3 regions of the Peribacillus sp. YIM B13472 genome follow, and region 3 is predicted to be linked to each of the others. Evidence: riboswitches for the same ligand, from Rfam matches in the RefSeq annotation. Region 3 holds a riboswitch; each other region holds the start of a gene.
What was found. Region 3 has a riboswitch for cyclic di-AMP ahead of ACFX4I_RS15280 (APC family permease). Riboswitches for the same ligand answer to the same signal wherever they lie in the genome.
Positions count from the first base shown of each region.

Region 1 (4,897 bases), on a different contig from region 3:
CGATCAAGGAAGGATTCACCTGGGTCTGAAGTGACGATAATTTTGATGAAGTCACTGTTGACTTTCGTTCCTCCAGTTACAGAACAGAAGTCCCCACCTGATTCTTTGATTACAGGTGCTGATTCGCCGGTGATTGCGGACTCATCTACAGCCGCTACTCCTTCAATTACATCACCATCGGTAGGAATTAAATCATTGGTTTCCACCAAGACAATATCGCCTTTGCGCAGTTCTGTGGCATCGACTATCTTTATAGAACCATCCTTTTGGAATAACTTTGCCTTAGTATCCTGTTTCGTCTTTTTCAGACTATCGGCTTGCGCTTTACCCCGCCCCTCTGCTAATGCTTCCGCAAAGTTAGCAAAGAGTATTGTAACCAGCAATATTACGCTCACGGCAATGTTATAACCTCTATCCGATGTTCCTCCAAAGAAGTTTGGGAATATGGATAGTAAAAGAGTGATAATAAATCCTATTTCAACTACAAACATGACAGGATTACGAACCATTATTCTTGGATCTAACTTTTTAAAGGCATCTTTTATGGCTTGCCCGACAATTTCCTTATTGAGAGTCCTTTTACGCGTTGTACTCATTGAGAATACTCCTTTTCTACATTTATCTAATTGTGAGCCATTCTGCTACTGGTCCGAGTGCAATGACTGGGAAGAATGTCAAAGCCCCAATAACTATTACCGTTGCCAAGAGAATGACCAGGAAAGTGCTATTATCTGTCTTAAACGTTCCAATCGTCTCTGGAACTCGTTTCTTTGTAAGTAAAGAACCTGCTACAGCGATTAGTGCAATCATAGAAAAGTAACGGCCAAACAGCATAACTAAGCCGGTGGATATATTCCAAAATGGAGTGTTATCCCCTAAACCTTCAAATCCGGAACCATTATTAGCTGCCGAAGAGGTAAACTCATAAACAACTTGCGAAATTCCATGAAAACCCGGATTAGAAATAGCTGAAGTGCCCATTTGTGTAGCTAAAGCAATAGCTGACGGAACTAAGATGATTAATGGATGTAGAAGAATGGTAATGGCTATTAGTTTCATTTCCCTGCCTGCAATTTTCTTCCCTAAAAACTCCGGCGTTCGTCCAACCATCAACCCGGCAATGAATACTGCCATTATTGCGTACATAAGGATGTTAACCGTCCCCACTCCATCACCGCCAAACACACAGTTCAACATCATTTCTGCCAATGGCACTAATCCGCCAAGTGGAGTAAGCGTATCATGCATATTATTAACTGTACCTGTAGTAGCTGCTGTCGTAACGGCTGTAAAAAGGGCACTCTGTGCAATTCCAAACCGCACCTCCTTGCCTTCCATACTTCCATTCTCTTGAGAAATCCCTATTCTCTCCAATGATGGATTTCCATTTTGTTCGCTGAAATACGTAACACCTAAGAACACAAGGAACATTAATCCCATTGCTGAAAAAAGAATCCAACCTAGTTTCTTGTTTTTTGCCATATACCCAAACGTTAAGGGAAGAGCAGCAGGTATCAGAAACATGGATAAAATCTCTATTATATTGGTGAAACCATTAGGATTCTCAAAGGGATGGGCCGAGTTGACACCAAAAAATCCACCGCCATTTGTCCCTAAATGTTTAATAGACTCTAACGCAGCCACTGGCCCACGTGCAATATTCTGCTTCGCACCTTCCAATGTAGTTGCAATGGCCGTAGGATCAAGGGTTTGCGGAACCCCTTGAGATACTAGGACAAGACCGATTAAGATAGATAACGGCAGTAGTACCCGGGTGATGGAACGAATTAAATCCACATAAAAATTTCCCATACTGCGCTGCCCGGTCAGGCCTCTGAAAAAAGCCATACATAACGAAAGACCGGTAGCCGGTGTCGTGAACATCAAAAATATGATGACGACCATTTGCGATAAATAAGAAAGTCCCGATTCCCCGCTGTAGTGCTGTAAATTGGTATTGGTGAGGAAGCTTACAGCAGTATTGAATGCCAATAATGGATCCATGTTGTCTATCTTACTAGGATTACCTGGTAAAACTACTTGAAAGCGAAGTATCATGTACGAAATAATAAACATGACTAAATTACTCAATAGTAGTGCCTTTACATATTGCTTCCAGTTCATATCACCGGTATTAATACCAGATAATTTATAAATGCCCCTTTCTAACCATCCAAACATCCGATCTTGTTTTGTTGTTTCAAGGGAATAAACATTAGCTAAATATTTCGCCAGTGGTATTGCCAGAATAATGACGAGTGCCAATACCAGACCGATTTGTAAAAAATCCATTTGCATTTCCTCCGTTTTGTAGCTATTAATATTTTTCCGGGTAAATTAAAGCATGAATTAAATACAACGAAAGTGCTCCAACAATAAATAATAAAAACATCGTTTCTACTCTCCTTTTTCTTCTATAACTTTGTTACAAAAATGGATAAATCCAAAAAATGATAAGAATGAAAAAGCTGTAAGTGAAACTGATATAAGATCCATTGACGTCTCTCCTTCCAAACTATAAAAATTTCAAACAATTAAAATGTACTCACCCCCTATGAGTTTCTTAAAGAAACTAGGTTCCACTTGTTAGCAGCCAGTTATAGCTGTAACATTCTGGTTTACTGAAGATGACAAAATCAGCTCCCATTTTTTTATATAGACTAGAATATTGTTGATCATGAGTGACAACAAACAACCTCAAAGATTTGAACTCTGAAAATAATCTCACAAGATTAATTCCATCAAACAGAGAATTAGGGAATAGATAAACACAGTTATCCTGCTCTGAGTTTTGAACCATTATTCCATCACATTCCTTCAGGTTCCTTGTAGGCTTAAACCATTCTTCATCATAGTCTACAGATTCTACGTTACTTGTATCCGTGTGGGTGGCCCCTATACTTTCCTTTACAAATTTGAATAATTTTCCTTTTCCAACAAGCAGTACTTTCCCCATACAATTTCACCCCATTTGTACTTTCTCTTATTTATTTTCAATCTGCATTCTTTCTGGGGAAGAGAAGCCTGCCAGTTGAAAACATAAAAAATAGACCAATGCTTACTCTTTCCCCATGTATGCAGCCATGCAGTAGCTATCCATATCCCCAGCGTTAATTAATACATTCACGCATCGGTTATTGGATGAATTGCAAAGCAAACATATAAAATTGGAGAAAAAGTACTCATTGGTCTACTTATCACCCAGCAAGCTTTACAGCGCTCTGTGCGATCTGTCTTCCAAGAAACCTTTTCATTTATAGGCATAATAAAAAGACCTACGGAAATGACAGGTTGCTATTTTGCTACAAACATAACAAAAAAAGCCTCCTGAATTAAGGTGGTCTTATGACCTCCTTCGCTTTAGCCGACGAAGTTAGCTGACGGGTAGGATGGCGAAAGAGTATCTCATCCCTTCTGCAAATGCAGAATTAACCCCAAAAATAGTGGGTCCTCCGTTCTCAATTTCTTGAGATTTGGCCGATATCAAATTGTTATTTATGTGGATTATTCTACGCTCATCATTAAATGTTTGTAAACCTCATAAAATCACGATATTAATTCAAAATCGACCATATACAGTCATTTTAGGCCAAATTAGTCAGAAAAAACTAACTTTGCTTAATAATTCTAGTGATTACAAATTTTTTATAGGTTTATAAACTTACATTGACAATAACTAAGGTTGGGTATTATGATAAATCCCATAAATTCCCGAGATAAAATGGAGGCATTATGTTAAATCCAAAAAAGAAACTTGAAGCAGAAATAAGTGCAGCATTTATTAAGTTCCAGCGTGATCTGATAGGCAGAGGACCACAGGAAGCAAAAACATATATAATTAATGACATGTTGATTACTCGTTTTAAAGGTGTCCTGACTGTGGAAGAAAAGCATCTTGTCAGTCACAATTCCGGCAAAAAACTTGTAAAAAAAATGCGCTCGCTTCTTCGTGAAATGTACACCAAGGATTACGAAAAAATAGTTGAAGATCAAACTGGATGTAAAGTTCTTTCCTCCCATAGTGATATTAGCACTAAAACAGGTGAAAGAATTGAAGTTTTTATACTGGATAAAGACTTAGATAGGTACTTAGAAACCATCAAATAATACTGTTTAAATTACATGAATTATCATTTTTTTGTAAAATTTATATATATTTTAGATTAATAGATTGTATACAAATTTTTCATTACATTGGGTTTTACTTAAACTAAACACCCCGTTAGCCACACATGCATCGCAAAATCGGTGCTGCACCACAGCGAATAACAATGTGGTTTCAAAGTACATAATATTTAATAGCTGGCGAAGAAGGTCTTTGAACTATGGTGCCTTTCCGCCCATACGTTAGTCTGACTCCGACACCCACGGTGTACCGACTGGCGCGCTTTATAGGGGTAGCACTCATGAGAGATTAATCCTTATTGCATTTAATCTAAGAAGAAGGAAGATCGATTAATTTTGTTTTAACTAATTCTATAATGACCACTCAAAGGCTGCCTTTTTTTATTATCTTTTTACTGGGTCTTTATTTGCTTTACTTTAGATTTTGAGTATTTTTAATTTTCATGGGAGTTGCATAAGGACATTTTTAGGTTTTGGCTGGAATGTATGACTTGTTTAATGATCGCATTTAAAAGGCCGCCAATTGGCGGCCTTCTTATGGCGCTAACGCACCCGTTAGCCATCCATGAAGCGCAAAAAATCAGCGTTTCACCACAGAGAATGAAAATTGGTCTCTATGTCGATAATGTTTTAATCGCTGGCGAAGAAGGTCTTTGAACTATGGTGCCTTTCCGCCCATACGTTAGTCTGACTCCGACGACCACGGTGTACCACCGACTGTCGCATCCTCCATGGGTAGCACTCATGGGAGATTAATCCTTTTTTGGTCGTC
Region 1 is NZ_JBHZPG010000054.1:12,700-17,596, forward strand. It holds gene kdpB (potassium-transporting ATPase subunit KdpB) at 1-596, opposite strand, end outside; gene kdpA (potassium-transporting ATPase subunit KdpA) at 619-2,292, opposite strand; gene ACFX4I_RS25150 (potassium-transporting ATPase subunit F) at 2,318-2,392, opposite strand; gene ACFX4I_RS25155 (hypothetical protein) at 2,573-2,956, opposite strand; cyclic di-AMP (ydaO/yuaA leader) riboswitch at 3,348-3,489, opposite strand; gene ACFX4I_RS25160 (Na-translocating system protein MpsC family protein) at 3,733-4,107, shown strand; gene ACFX4I_RS25165 (hypothetical protein) at 4,612-4,782, shown strand.
Region 1: linked by a shared signal. The riboswitch ahead of ACFX4I_RS25155 (hypothetical protein) and the one ahead of ACFX4I_RS15280 (APC family permease) in region 3 are both predicted to bind cyclic di-AMP.

Region 2 (4,897 bases), on a different contig from region 3:
CCTGGGCAAGGTACACAAATTGATTATTCAATTTACGGAAGAACGGGGGACTAAGATGGGTTTTAGCGTGTCCTAAATATAAAAGTTCCGCTAATTCCCTTCCATCCAATTCATCCAGTCCTTCCGCCTCTTCAAAATCGACCCAACAGAAATCTCCATATGCCCGAACATTTTCTTTAACGAGCTTCGCAATATCCTCAGATGAAGCGCTCTCAAGCAGGACATTCAAATTGTATTCCCCTCCATCGAATTGATGTTTCAATAATAAGATGGAATCCAAGGTATATGGCAGCGAATAGACGAATTCACGAAAATTGAGTCCATTAAAAAGGACAAACCGTTCGGAAGCCTGCATATGCATATATAAGATATCATTGCTATCATTCTTCATAACCTGACCCCCTCCAAGCTCTCAATCAATAATGTTATTTTATCAAACTTTTGGGTTTTCACGTAAGTTATATAGCCCCCAATATTAATCATCATCAGCATCGTGTAAATAATGCGAAACGAAGAATCCATATTAAACCAAATAATTATCCATATTATAGTAAAAAATATAGAATTGGAGGAATTGATCATGGATAAAGTTAAAAAAAGCTTTTATCATTCATTCTTTTCACGGGACCGCTTCCCCTGATGCAACTAAAAGATTAAGTCTATGGCAATCAGAGAAATACGCATTCGAAAAATGTTTATATCAGGATGATTCAATCCTTGATATGGGATGCGTTACAGGAAGAACCACCTTCGCACTATATAAAAAAGGATTCCAAAATATAACGGGAATCAATCTAACTCCTGACATGCTTACTGAAGCCGAAAAAATAGCCATGAATATAACACATGGACATCCCCTTTATCCTTGGAGATGCAACGAACCTCCCTTTTCAACGACTCATCATTCGAAAAAGCAATCTTCGCTTTTAATGATTTAATGCAAATTCACCAGCAAAAAACCGCACATTGGCTTTAAAAGAAATCAACCGTATTTTAAAACCAGAAGGACTCTTCATTTTCACAACACATGACCGGGATAAAAACGAAAATCATCTGAACTTCTGGGAACAAGACGAAATGATTCGGTGTGGAGGCAAATAAGATGAAAGGCTTTATGAGTTTGGGATATTTTGATATCCGGAAAGACTTAAGAAGATACTTACCTCCATATCCCTACTCAACTTGAATGAAGGAAACAGGGTTTACAGTCATCGAGAGCTTTTACCGAAGTGAAATATTCCATGAAAACGATGATGTCAACGTTTTCTCTTCCGATTGCCGCTTCTGGATCGCCCACCGGAAGAGAAAGCGCATTTTAATTCAAAAAAAAAAAATCCAGAGTGACATTTCACTCTGGATTTTTTTATTAAGAAACTTGCTCTAATTCTTTTTTGGAAGGAGGGTTGAATTGACCTTCCCATTTAGAGATGACGATTGCTGCAAGTGAATTACCGATAACGTTTACTACTGTACGTCCCATATCAAGAATACGGTCGATACCGGCAATAAATGCTAGACCTTCAATAGGAATACCGACAGTTCCCAATGTCGCTAAAAGAACTACGAAAGATACACCCGGTACACCCGCAATCCCCTTGGACGTGATCATTAACACTAGCATTAGCGTAATTTGCTCATACGCGCTTAAATCGATTCCGTACATTTGAGCGATGAAGATAGCTGCTAACGCTTGGTATAATGTAGAACCATCAAGGTTAAAGGAGTATCCAGTCGGAATAACAAATGTAGCAATATGTTTCGGACAACCCGCTTTCTCCATTTTTTCCATGAGTTTCGGAAGAACCGCTTCTGAACTTGCAGTAGAGAAAGCAAGAATCAATTCTTCTTTTAGAAGTTTAATCAACGTAAAGATATTGAATCCGACAAATTTCGCAATAAGACCAAGAATGACTATTACAAAGAAAATCATTGTTCCGTATACAGAAAGCGCTAACTTTCCTAGCGGAATTAAAGATTCCAAACCGAACTTGGAGATCGTCACACCGATTAGTGCAAATACACCGATAGGAGCGAATTTCATGACCATGTTAGTTAGGTAGAACATTCCTTCAGCTGTACCTTGGAAGAAGCGGAATACTGGTTTACCCTTTTCACCGATGGCTGCAATACTAAGCCCAAACAACACGGAGAAGAAAATGATCGCTAGCATATCGCCTTGTACCATAGCTTGAACTGGATTGGATGGTACAATGTGAACGAGTGTATCCACGAACGATTCATGCTGCTTAGTTTCTGCTGTATCCACATATGTTGAGATATCAGTTTGTTCCAGATTATCCATATTCACACCAGCACCAGGCTGGATGATATTCGCTGAAATTAAACCAACAGCAATCGCTATCATAGTTACTACAACAAAGTATGATAATGATTTAGCACCCAGTTTACCTACCGCTTTCAAATCACCTACACCAGCAACTGCAACGATAAGGCTTGAAACGATGATCGGCACTACAATCATTTTAATCATTCGTAGGAAAATGTCTCCGAATGGTTGTAAAAAGTTTTGGGCCGTCTCGTTACCATAAAAAATGGCACCAACGATAATCCCTAAAATTAAACCAATGAAAATTTGGCTAGCTAAACTTAATTTGAATTTCTTCATTTACTTTCCTCACCTTCCATAAAGTCTTTGATGCAAAAACATTTTTGTCTCGGTAAGGGAAACAAGATACTAATAAAAGAAAGTAATTTTTCTTTTTTGAAAAACTCTGTCTTTACGCCGAAAAAAAAGACACTTCATGTGTCGATTTCTTATTGGCGTGAATATTCACACATGTTCCCTTAAAGACGCTGACGAGGTTAGCTGTCGGGTTAGGAATTGGAAACACAAAGCCCTTTCATTTCTGAATTCACCCCTAGCGGATAATATCCACAAAAATGGGTCCCCCGTTCTTGGAATAAGATTAAGCGAGTTAACTTATAATAAAATATTATACTAAAAATGATAATCTGTAAATATTTATTCGCATCCGTACTTGAAAAAATCTTTAAATATGTCTGAATATTCTGTATTAATGGCTATTGTATCTATTATTACTCTTCCCGATTTTTAATCACATAAAGTTATATTGATATAATTACTAAATAATTTGACATCACCTCTCTTGTTGAAGGAACAGTTATTTTTCCAAAATGCCAAGTAACAGATATCTTACTTTTTCCCTAGAGGTGAATTTTTTATAAGTTGCAACTTTCACTTTTTCAAATTGAATCGGAGTAATAAAATTAGAATGGTTCTTCGCTGCCACATTCGGCTTCATCAGGATGACGTCACCTACTGACGGTCCCTTTATGATTTCTTGCTTTCCTTCTGCTTTAAGCCCTTTTGTAATATAATGTTTATCCACATATCCTTTTTTAGTCAATTTGTAAATATAAGGCTGTTTTTGGTAATGTACCGCCTCTATAGGAACGGAGGGTACACCTGCTTTCTCATTGGTTATTACTGTAAGATCCACTTTGGATCCCACCAACAAAGGTTCCGTTTCTTCGCCTTCCGGCTCGATTAAAGCCTGAAATGGAAATCTGTTATCTTTTTTTAACGACGGCTCTTCAGCTGGATAGGAATGGATACGGCCTATCGTTCCTTTCAATGCCTTTTTTGAATCAGAGGAACTTGCTTTTATAGTCATGCCCACTTCAGCCTTTTTCATTTCCTCTTCGGAGAATTCCCCTTCAATTGCCATATTTGTTGAAACAATGGATATGATGGGATTATTCAGGTTTTTATTGATATTTTTAACTACACCATCAGCCTCGCTCGTCGTCACGATCGCATTGGACTGCTCCTCAATTGAACTTAATTTAGCATCAAGCATTTTCACTTTTTCATTCAAACTGTTTCTTTCCAGTTCCTGCTTGTACATTTCTTGCTCAATGTTACTTTTAATAAGATCCGTCGAGCTTGTTTTTAAATCAATACTCAAGTTTTTTTCCACCGATTCATCAATGGCCGCTTTTCCAGAATCACTGGCCAGGGTCCCTTGATAAGACCTCAACTTGCCTATGTATTCTTCAATCCCTGCAATTTCTCCCTCTGCTGCCGTTTTCTCCGCTTCTAAATCCGCTTTTAGCGCATCAAGTTCGGTCGTCGTATACTCAAACAACGAGGAGCCAGCCGTAATCGCATCGCCTTCATTTACAAGGAATTTCTTAAAATCATTTTTCTTGGTATCGAAATAGATATCAAACTCTTCTACAGGTTTAATTACCCCATTTGTTTGAATAGTATCCGTAATTGTATCTTTTTTTACCTTTGTCCAGGTTTCAACGAAAACAGTTCGTTCCACTTTGCTTTCATTTTTTTCAAGAAGGTATATGTTAACGGTTATTAAGACTATCGACGCAATCGAGACCGCTGCTATTTTCCATTTTCCGCTCATTCTTTTCACCCGCCTTATACAAATACGCCTACTTGGATGTATGCTAAAAAGGCTTTAACAAACCATGTGGCCAGATAGAATAGAACAATCATTAAAAGGACCAAATAATTATTTCGTTCTGAAAATTGCTTTAAATAAAAATATTGCAGAGCAATAATAAGAAATTGAAAAATGGTGATTTCGCTGAAAAAGTGAATGAAATAATCACTTCTGAGAAAATACTGACTGATGATCCCCAATGAAAAAGGATTGGCATCGCTGCCTATATCCATTAAAACGAATAGAGGAATCAGTAATATTTTTTCCAACAATTGCAAGCCAAAAAGAATCATTTGAACGATGACCAATTTTATATATGGGATATCAGTAACGATCCAAAAGAATAGAGCTGCTAAAAATATGTATATGGAAGGGTCGAGAATGCCTGTTATTATACTGCCGCTCAAAATCAGCAACTTTGCTGCTTCGAATTCATTGGCACTCATCGTCGT
Region 2 is NZ_JBHZPG010000047.1:23,617-28,513, forward strand. It holds gene ACFX4I_RS24075 (hypothetical protein) at 1-391, opposite strand, end outside; gene ACFX4I_RS24080 (class I SAM-dependent methyltransferase) at 723-938, shown strand; gene ACFX4I_RS24085 (cation:dicarboxylate symporter family transporter) at 1,367-2,626, opposite strand; cyclic di-AMP (ydaO/yuaA leader) riboswitch at 2,798-2,944, opposite strand; gene ACFX4I_RS24090 (efflux RND transporter periplasmic adaptor subunit) at 3,144-4,406, opposite strand; gene ACFX4I_RS24095 (hypothetical protein) at 4,421-4,897, opposite strand, start outside.
Region 2: linked by a shared signal. The riboswitch ahead of ACFX4I_RS24085 (cation:dicarboxylate symporter family transporter) and the one ahead of ACFX4I_RS15280 (APC family permease) in region 3 are both predicted to bind cyclic di-AMP.

Region 3 (4,897 bases):
TTCCAATTACAATTCCAATTAGTTGGCGCTTCGTTTTCTTTTCACGTAAAATGATGATCCCGCCAATAGTTGAGATGACTATGCCCATTTGCGAAAGGGAAAAACTAGTAGCCACTCCCACACGGGGCTGGGATATGAATAAAAACATGTTCCCTGCAGCCCATATCAATCCCGGAATGATATTGCGAATCGTATATTTGTTAAACGGTTTATGTTTAAAAGTCAATAACAGACCTCCTATCACCATCCCTATCGCTTGAGGGAACAACGCTGACCACCCGTCAACATCAAAAAGACGGGCCACGACCACATAAACCAAATAACCGAATGTCGAGATGAGGAGAATAACGATTCCTTTCTTCAAGTTTCCCGACTTGCCCTCTTTCGATTCTTTATCTTCCAAGGAGGTCAAGACGATTCCTATAATAATGAAGACTAAAGCCAAAACGCCTAAAATAATCGATTTCATTGTAGACCATTCGTTAAAAACTATGACCCCGAATAAAGTGGTTGAAATGAGCTGCAATCCTGTTGATATTGGCATGGTTTTGGAAACTCCCATTAAATCAATGCTCTTAAGCTGATTAGCTTGTCCAACAGCCCAAAACAATCCAGATACGACTCCGACTCCAAACACCAGGAGTGACAATTTAATATCTGCGAAAATATAAACACCAATTGAAAAAATCAAGGCTCCAATCGTTGTACCTAGTGTTTGACTATAGGGTCCACCCCCGAGTTTCACATTAAATAAAACGATGCTTCCCCAGAATAATGCCGGCAAGAGAGCTAATAATATATCCATTTACAACCCCCATATATGTAAGTTCAAAATTAAGCAGGAAATTTCATTTTGTCTTCTTAATATGTTCGCATTATTTGAATTGACCCTTGGTAATTTTATGAAGTGTTTCCCCTAAAGTAGTGTTCAACACAAAAAGGGCTGCAGACACAGCCCTTTTTAATGATACTGATTGATGCTAGCCACCATGTTGATGATGTTGCATGTCCATTTCCAAATCACCAGCGACTTTGAAATAATGACTTTCCCAAACAGCTGTCGTTCGGATAATGATGATGGGGAAAGTTTTATATTAACATTAATTAAAGCTTTAAAAGAGGAAGTATCCCCACATCTTACTGCAAATCCTTTTTATTGTACGGGCTTCATAGTTACTGTAAATTAATGAGTTGGTAATGAATGTTCATACTCAAATATCGGCAGCGTAAGTTACTGCTGAATTTTTTATAAAGATTAGAAAAAAAGCAAACCTTATGTAGGTCTGCTTCTTTTCTTAGATAATGGAACTTACTTCTTCAAATGATAGGGCACTGTCGCAACAACTACATTTCTTCTATAAAGCAAGTAGGCCTTAATCAGTAAACTTGATTGGTTATGAAGAATATTGTGCCAGCCTTTCTTCGGAATAAATTGCGGGATTATTACCGTAACTTTATAGTTGGATTCCCTCGCTTTATGTTCAACTGTATCTACAAATTTAGTTAATGGCTGTATGATACTCCTGTAATAAGAGTTTAGAGTCACAAGTCTAACATCTGGTTGCCACTTCTTCCATTTTTCTTCGAATTTTTTTTCATCTTCTCTTTCAAAAGAAACATAAACGGCAATAACCTGATGTGCTGAAAGAGATTTAGCATAATTTAAGGAGTTCTCAACCACATGAGTTATACCGGCCACAGGTACGATAATGATATTTCCTTCAATTGGCAAGATCGGCTCACAAGTTGTAATCCTTAGTTGGTCACCAACTGCTTCATAATGCTTTCTGATTCGATGAAAAATTAACAGGATAATAGGTAGAAAAATCAAAACAGGCCAAACCTGAGTAAACTTGGTCAAGAAGAATATCATCGTGACGATAAAGCTAATAATTGCACCAATTGAATTAATGGTTAATTTCAACATCCAGCCTTTTGGCTTTTCGCGAATCCATTTAACAATCATCCCGGTCTGGGACAGAGTAAATGGAATGAATACCCCTACGGCATAAAGCGGAATGAGATTTTCTGTATGTCCTTCAAATGAGACTATTAAGATGATGGATGCAAGTCCCAGTATGATTATTCCATTGGAATATCCTAATCGGTCCCCTCTAATCGTAAACGCCCTTGGTATGAATTTATCTTTTGCAAGATTCACCGCAAGCAAGGGGAAAGCGGAATAGCCAGTATTGGCAGCAAGTATCAAGATCAATGCAGTCGTACCTTGAATGAAGAAATACATGAAATTCCGGCCAAAGATCTCTTCAGCAATCTGCGAGACGACCGTTACCTCTGCGCTAGGAACAATGCTTAAATAGTAGGCTAAGAATACGATTCCCGTAAATAATACTGCCAGTAGGGAACCCATAGCTATTAAAGTTTTTGCAGCATTATTCGGGGCTGGGTCTTTAAAGTTCGGAATCGCATTGGAAATCGCTTCAACTCCTGTCAATGCGGAGCTTCCTGATGCAAATGCTTTTAGCAGTATGAATAAACTGATGCCCGCTACTGGAGTCCCGATTGGCGCGTGTAATTCGGGTGAAACTCCTCCCGTCAGGATCTTGTAAGTTCCTACACCAATCAAGATGAACAATGCTAAAACGAATAGATACACCGGATAGGCCAAAACAGAGGCCGACTCCGTAACCCCCCGCAGGTTCAGGATTGTAAGCAGAATGACGAAAATGATGGCTATGCCTACATTATATGAATGAAGGCTGGGAAAAGCGGACGTGATGGCATCCGTACCTGCAGAAACACTTACAGCCACAGTTAATATATAATCCACCAATAAGGATCCTCCAGCTATCAGCCCTGGATTGACTCCTAAATTGTTTTTTGAAACCACATATGCCCCCCCGCCATGAGGATAAGCAAAAATGATTTGTCTATAGGACAAGATCAATGCAGCCAATAGTAACAATACTCCGATGGCGATGGGTATGGAATACCAGAATGCCGCAGCACCGACCGTGATCAGAACGATCAATATTTGCTCCGGCCCATAAGCAACCGAAGACAAAGCATCAGAAGATAATATCGCCAAAGCCTTTGTTTTGTTAAGCTTTTGTTCACCAAGTGCATTTGATTTTAAAGGTCTCCCAATCAAGAACCTCTTTATAGAAGATAACATCAAGTATTCACCACCATATTAAATTTATAAGTTTATGTTACCCAGCTGTAGCAAAAAACAAGACAAACAGAAAAATGCCTACAAGTCATAGCTAAATAGACCTGTAGACATCAATTTTTTTGTCTAACAAGCTCCACTTTCCTTCTCATATAACGCTTACGAGGTTAGCTGTCGGATTCGGACCTAAGAGTAGCCCTACCTTGAAAGGATTCACCCCTTGGATTGTAGTAACAATCCCAATACCGGGTCCCCCGCACCATAAGGTTTAAGCGATTTAGAAATATGAAACTGTTGATTATCATACTCCCGTGAAAAGGAAAAGTAAATGAAAATTTTGCACAGAAATATAATTATTTTTTGTATGCGAGGTTTTATTCTTGACGTATATTACATAAGTCATGCAAACACATGGTTCGAAGGGAGGAAAGGAGGTAAGTAAACGTCTAAAAAGAAAAAAATCAGGGAATTGATGAACAAAAGATGGTCAGAAAAGGAAAAAATGATCGCCACATGGAGATCGTGAAAAACGAAGTGAAGCGATCTGCCCCCAGCTTGAATCATTAAACTTGATTTTCGCTTTCCGATTCCCCTTTAATTCTTACAACCGGGGGCATTATCCCACTGATCCACCTAATTAGTTCCTTCCTTCTTGAATTGGTCTCAAATTGCTTTTTTTAAAGACAAAGAATTTCTGGCCGATATAGTTAAGAACTGTGTAAAAAATTGCTCCTATCAGCACAGCCACATTTTGTTGTATGGGTAAATGAACGGATCCTTCCATTGATTCTGCAATAGCTTGGCCTAAAGAATATGCGGCGGAATAACAAATCAGGATGACGCAAAAGAAACGTGCAACTCCTCTCCGCCATTCTATATCACTTTTAAAGGTATAAGTCCTGTTCAAAAGAAAACTCGTTACAGCTCCCGTACCATTACCGATAAAGGTGGAGACCCAGTAAGAGAATTCAAGAACATTCATGAGAAAAAGCATGATGGAAAGTCCAACCGCTGTATTGACTATCCCAACCAATAAAAAGCGGATAAAGGAGTTAGTGTGTTTTAGATAGTTTTTCAATACTGTTCCGTTCATTGTCTAGTTGCTCCCGTTTTTTTAAATCGAGCGGATTAAATAGATCCAGATCAACTATATATTTAGGCCGGCGTTTGGATTCATTGTAAATCTTACCGATATATTCCCCAATCAAGCCGACAGCAATCAACTGTAGTCCACCGATCAACCATATGGAGGTGATTAATGAGGTCCATCCAGTTTCGGTCTGCCCATAAAACTTTAACCATAAAAAGTAAGACCCAAAGAGTAAGCTAATGAAAAAGGAAAAACATCCTAGCCATAATACAAGCCGAATCGGTGTAACTGAAAAGGAAGTAATGCCATCAAGCGCAAAAGCAACCATCTTCTTAAATGGATATTTCGTTTCCCCAGCCAATCTTTCTTTTCGGTCATAATAAACAGAGTCCGTCTTAAACCCAATGAGCGGTACGATCCCCCGTAAAAAAAGATTCGTTTCATCAAATCGTTCCAACTCCGCGATCGCCCTTTTACTCATTAGCCGGAAATCGGCATGATTATAGACAAGGTTAACCCCCATCTTGTTCATCATTTTATAAAAACCAGTTGCAGATGTTCGTTTGAAAAATGAATCAAGGTCCCTTTTCTGGCGGACACCGTATACAATTTCACACCCTTCATTGAATTTCCGAATGAATTCAGGGATGACTTGAATATCATCCTGTAAATCT
Region 3 is NZ_JBHZPG010000018.1:76,149-81,045, forward strand. It holds gene ACFX4I_RS15275 (RhaT/GlcU family sugar-proton symporter) at 1-805, opposite strand, end outside; gene ACFX4I_RS15280 (APC family permease) at 1,310-3,136, opposite strand; cyclic di-AMP (ydaO/yuaA leader) riboswitch at 3,274-3,418, opposite strand; gene ACFX4I_RS15285 (GtrA family protein) at 3,771-4,226, opposite strand; gene ACFX4I_RS15290 (glycosyltransferase family 2 protein) at 4,186-4,897, opposite strand, start outside.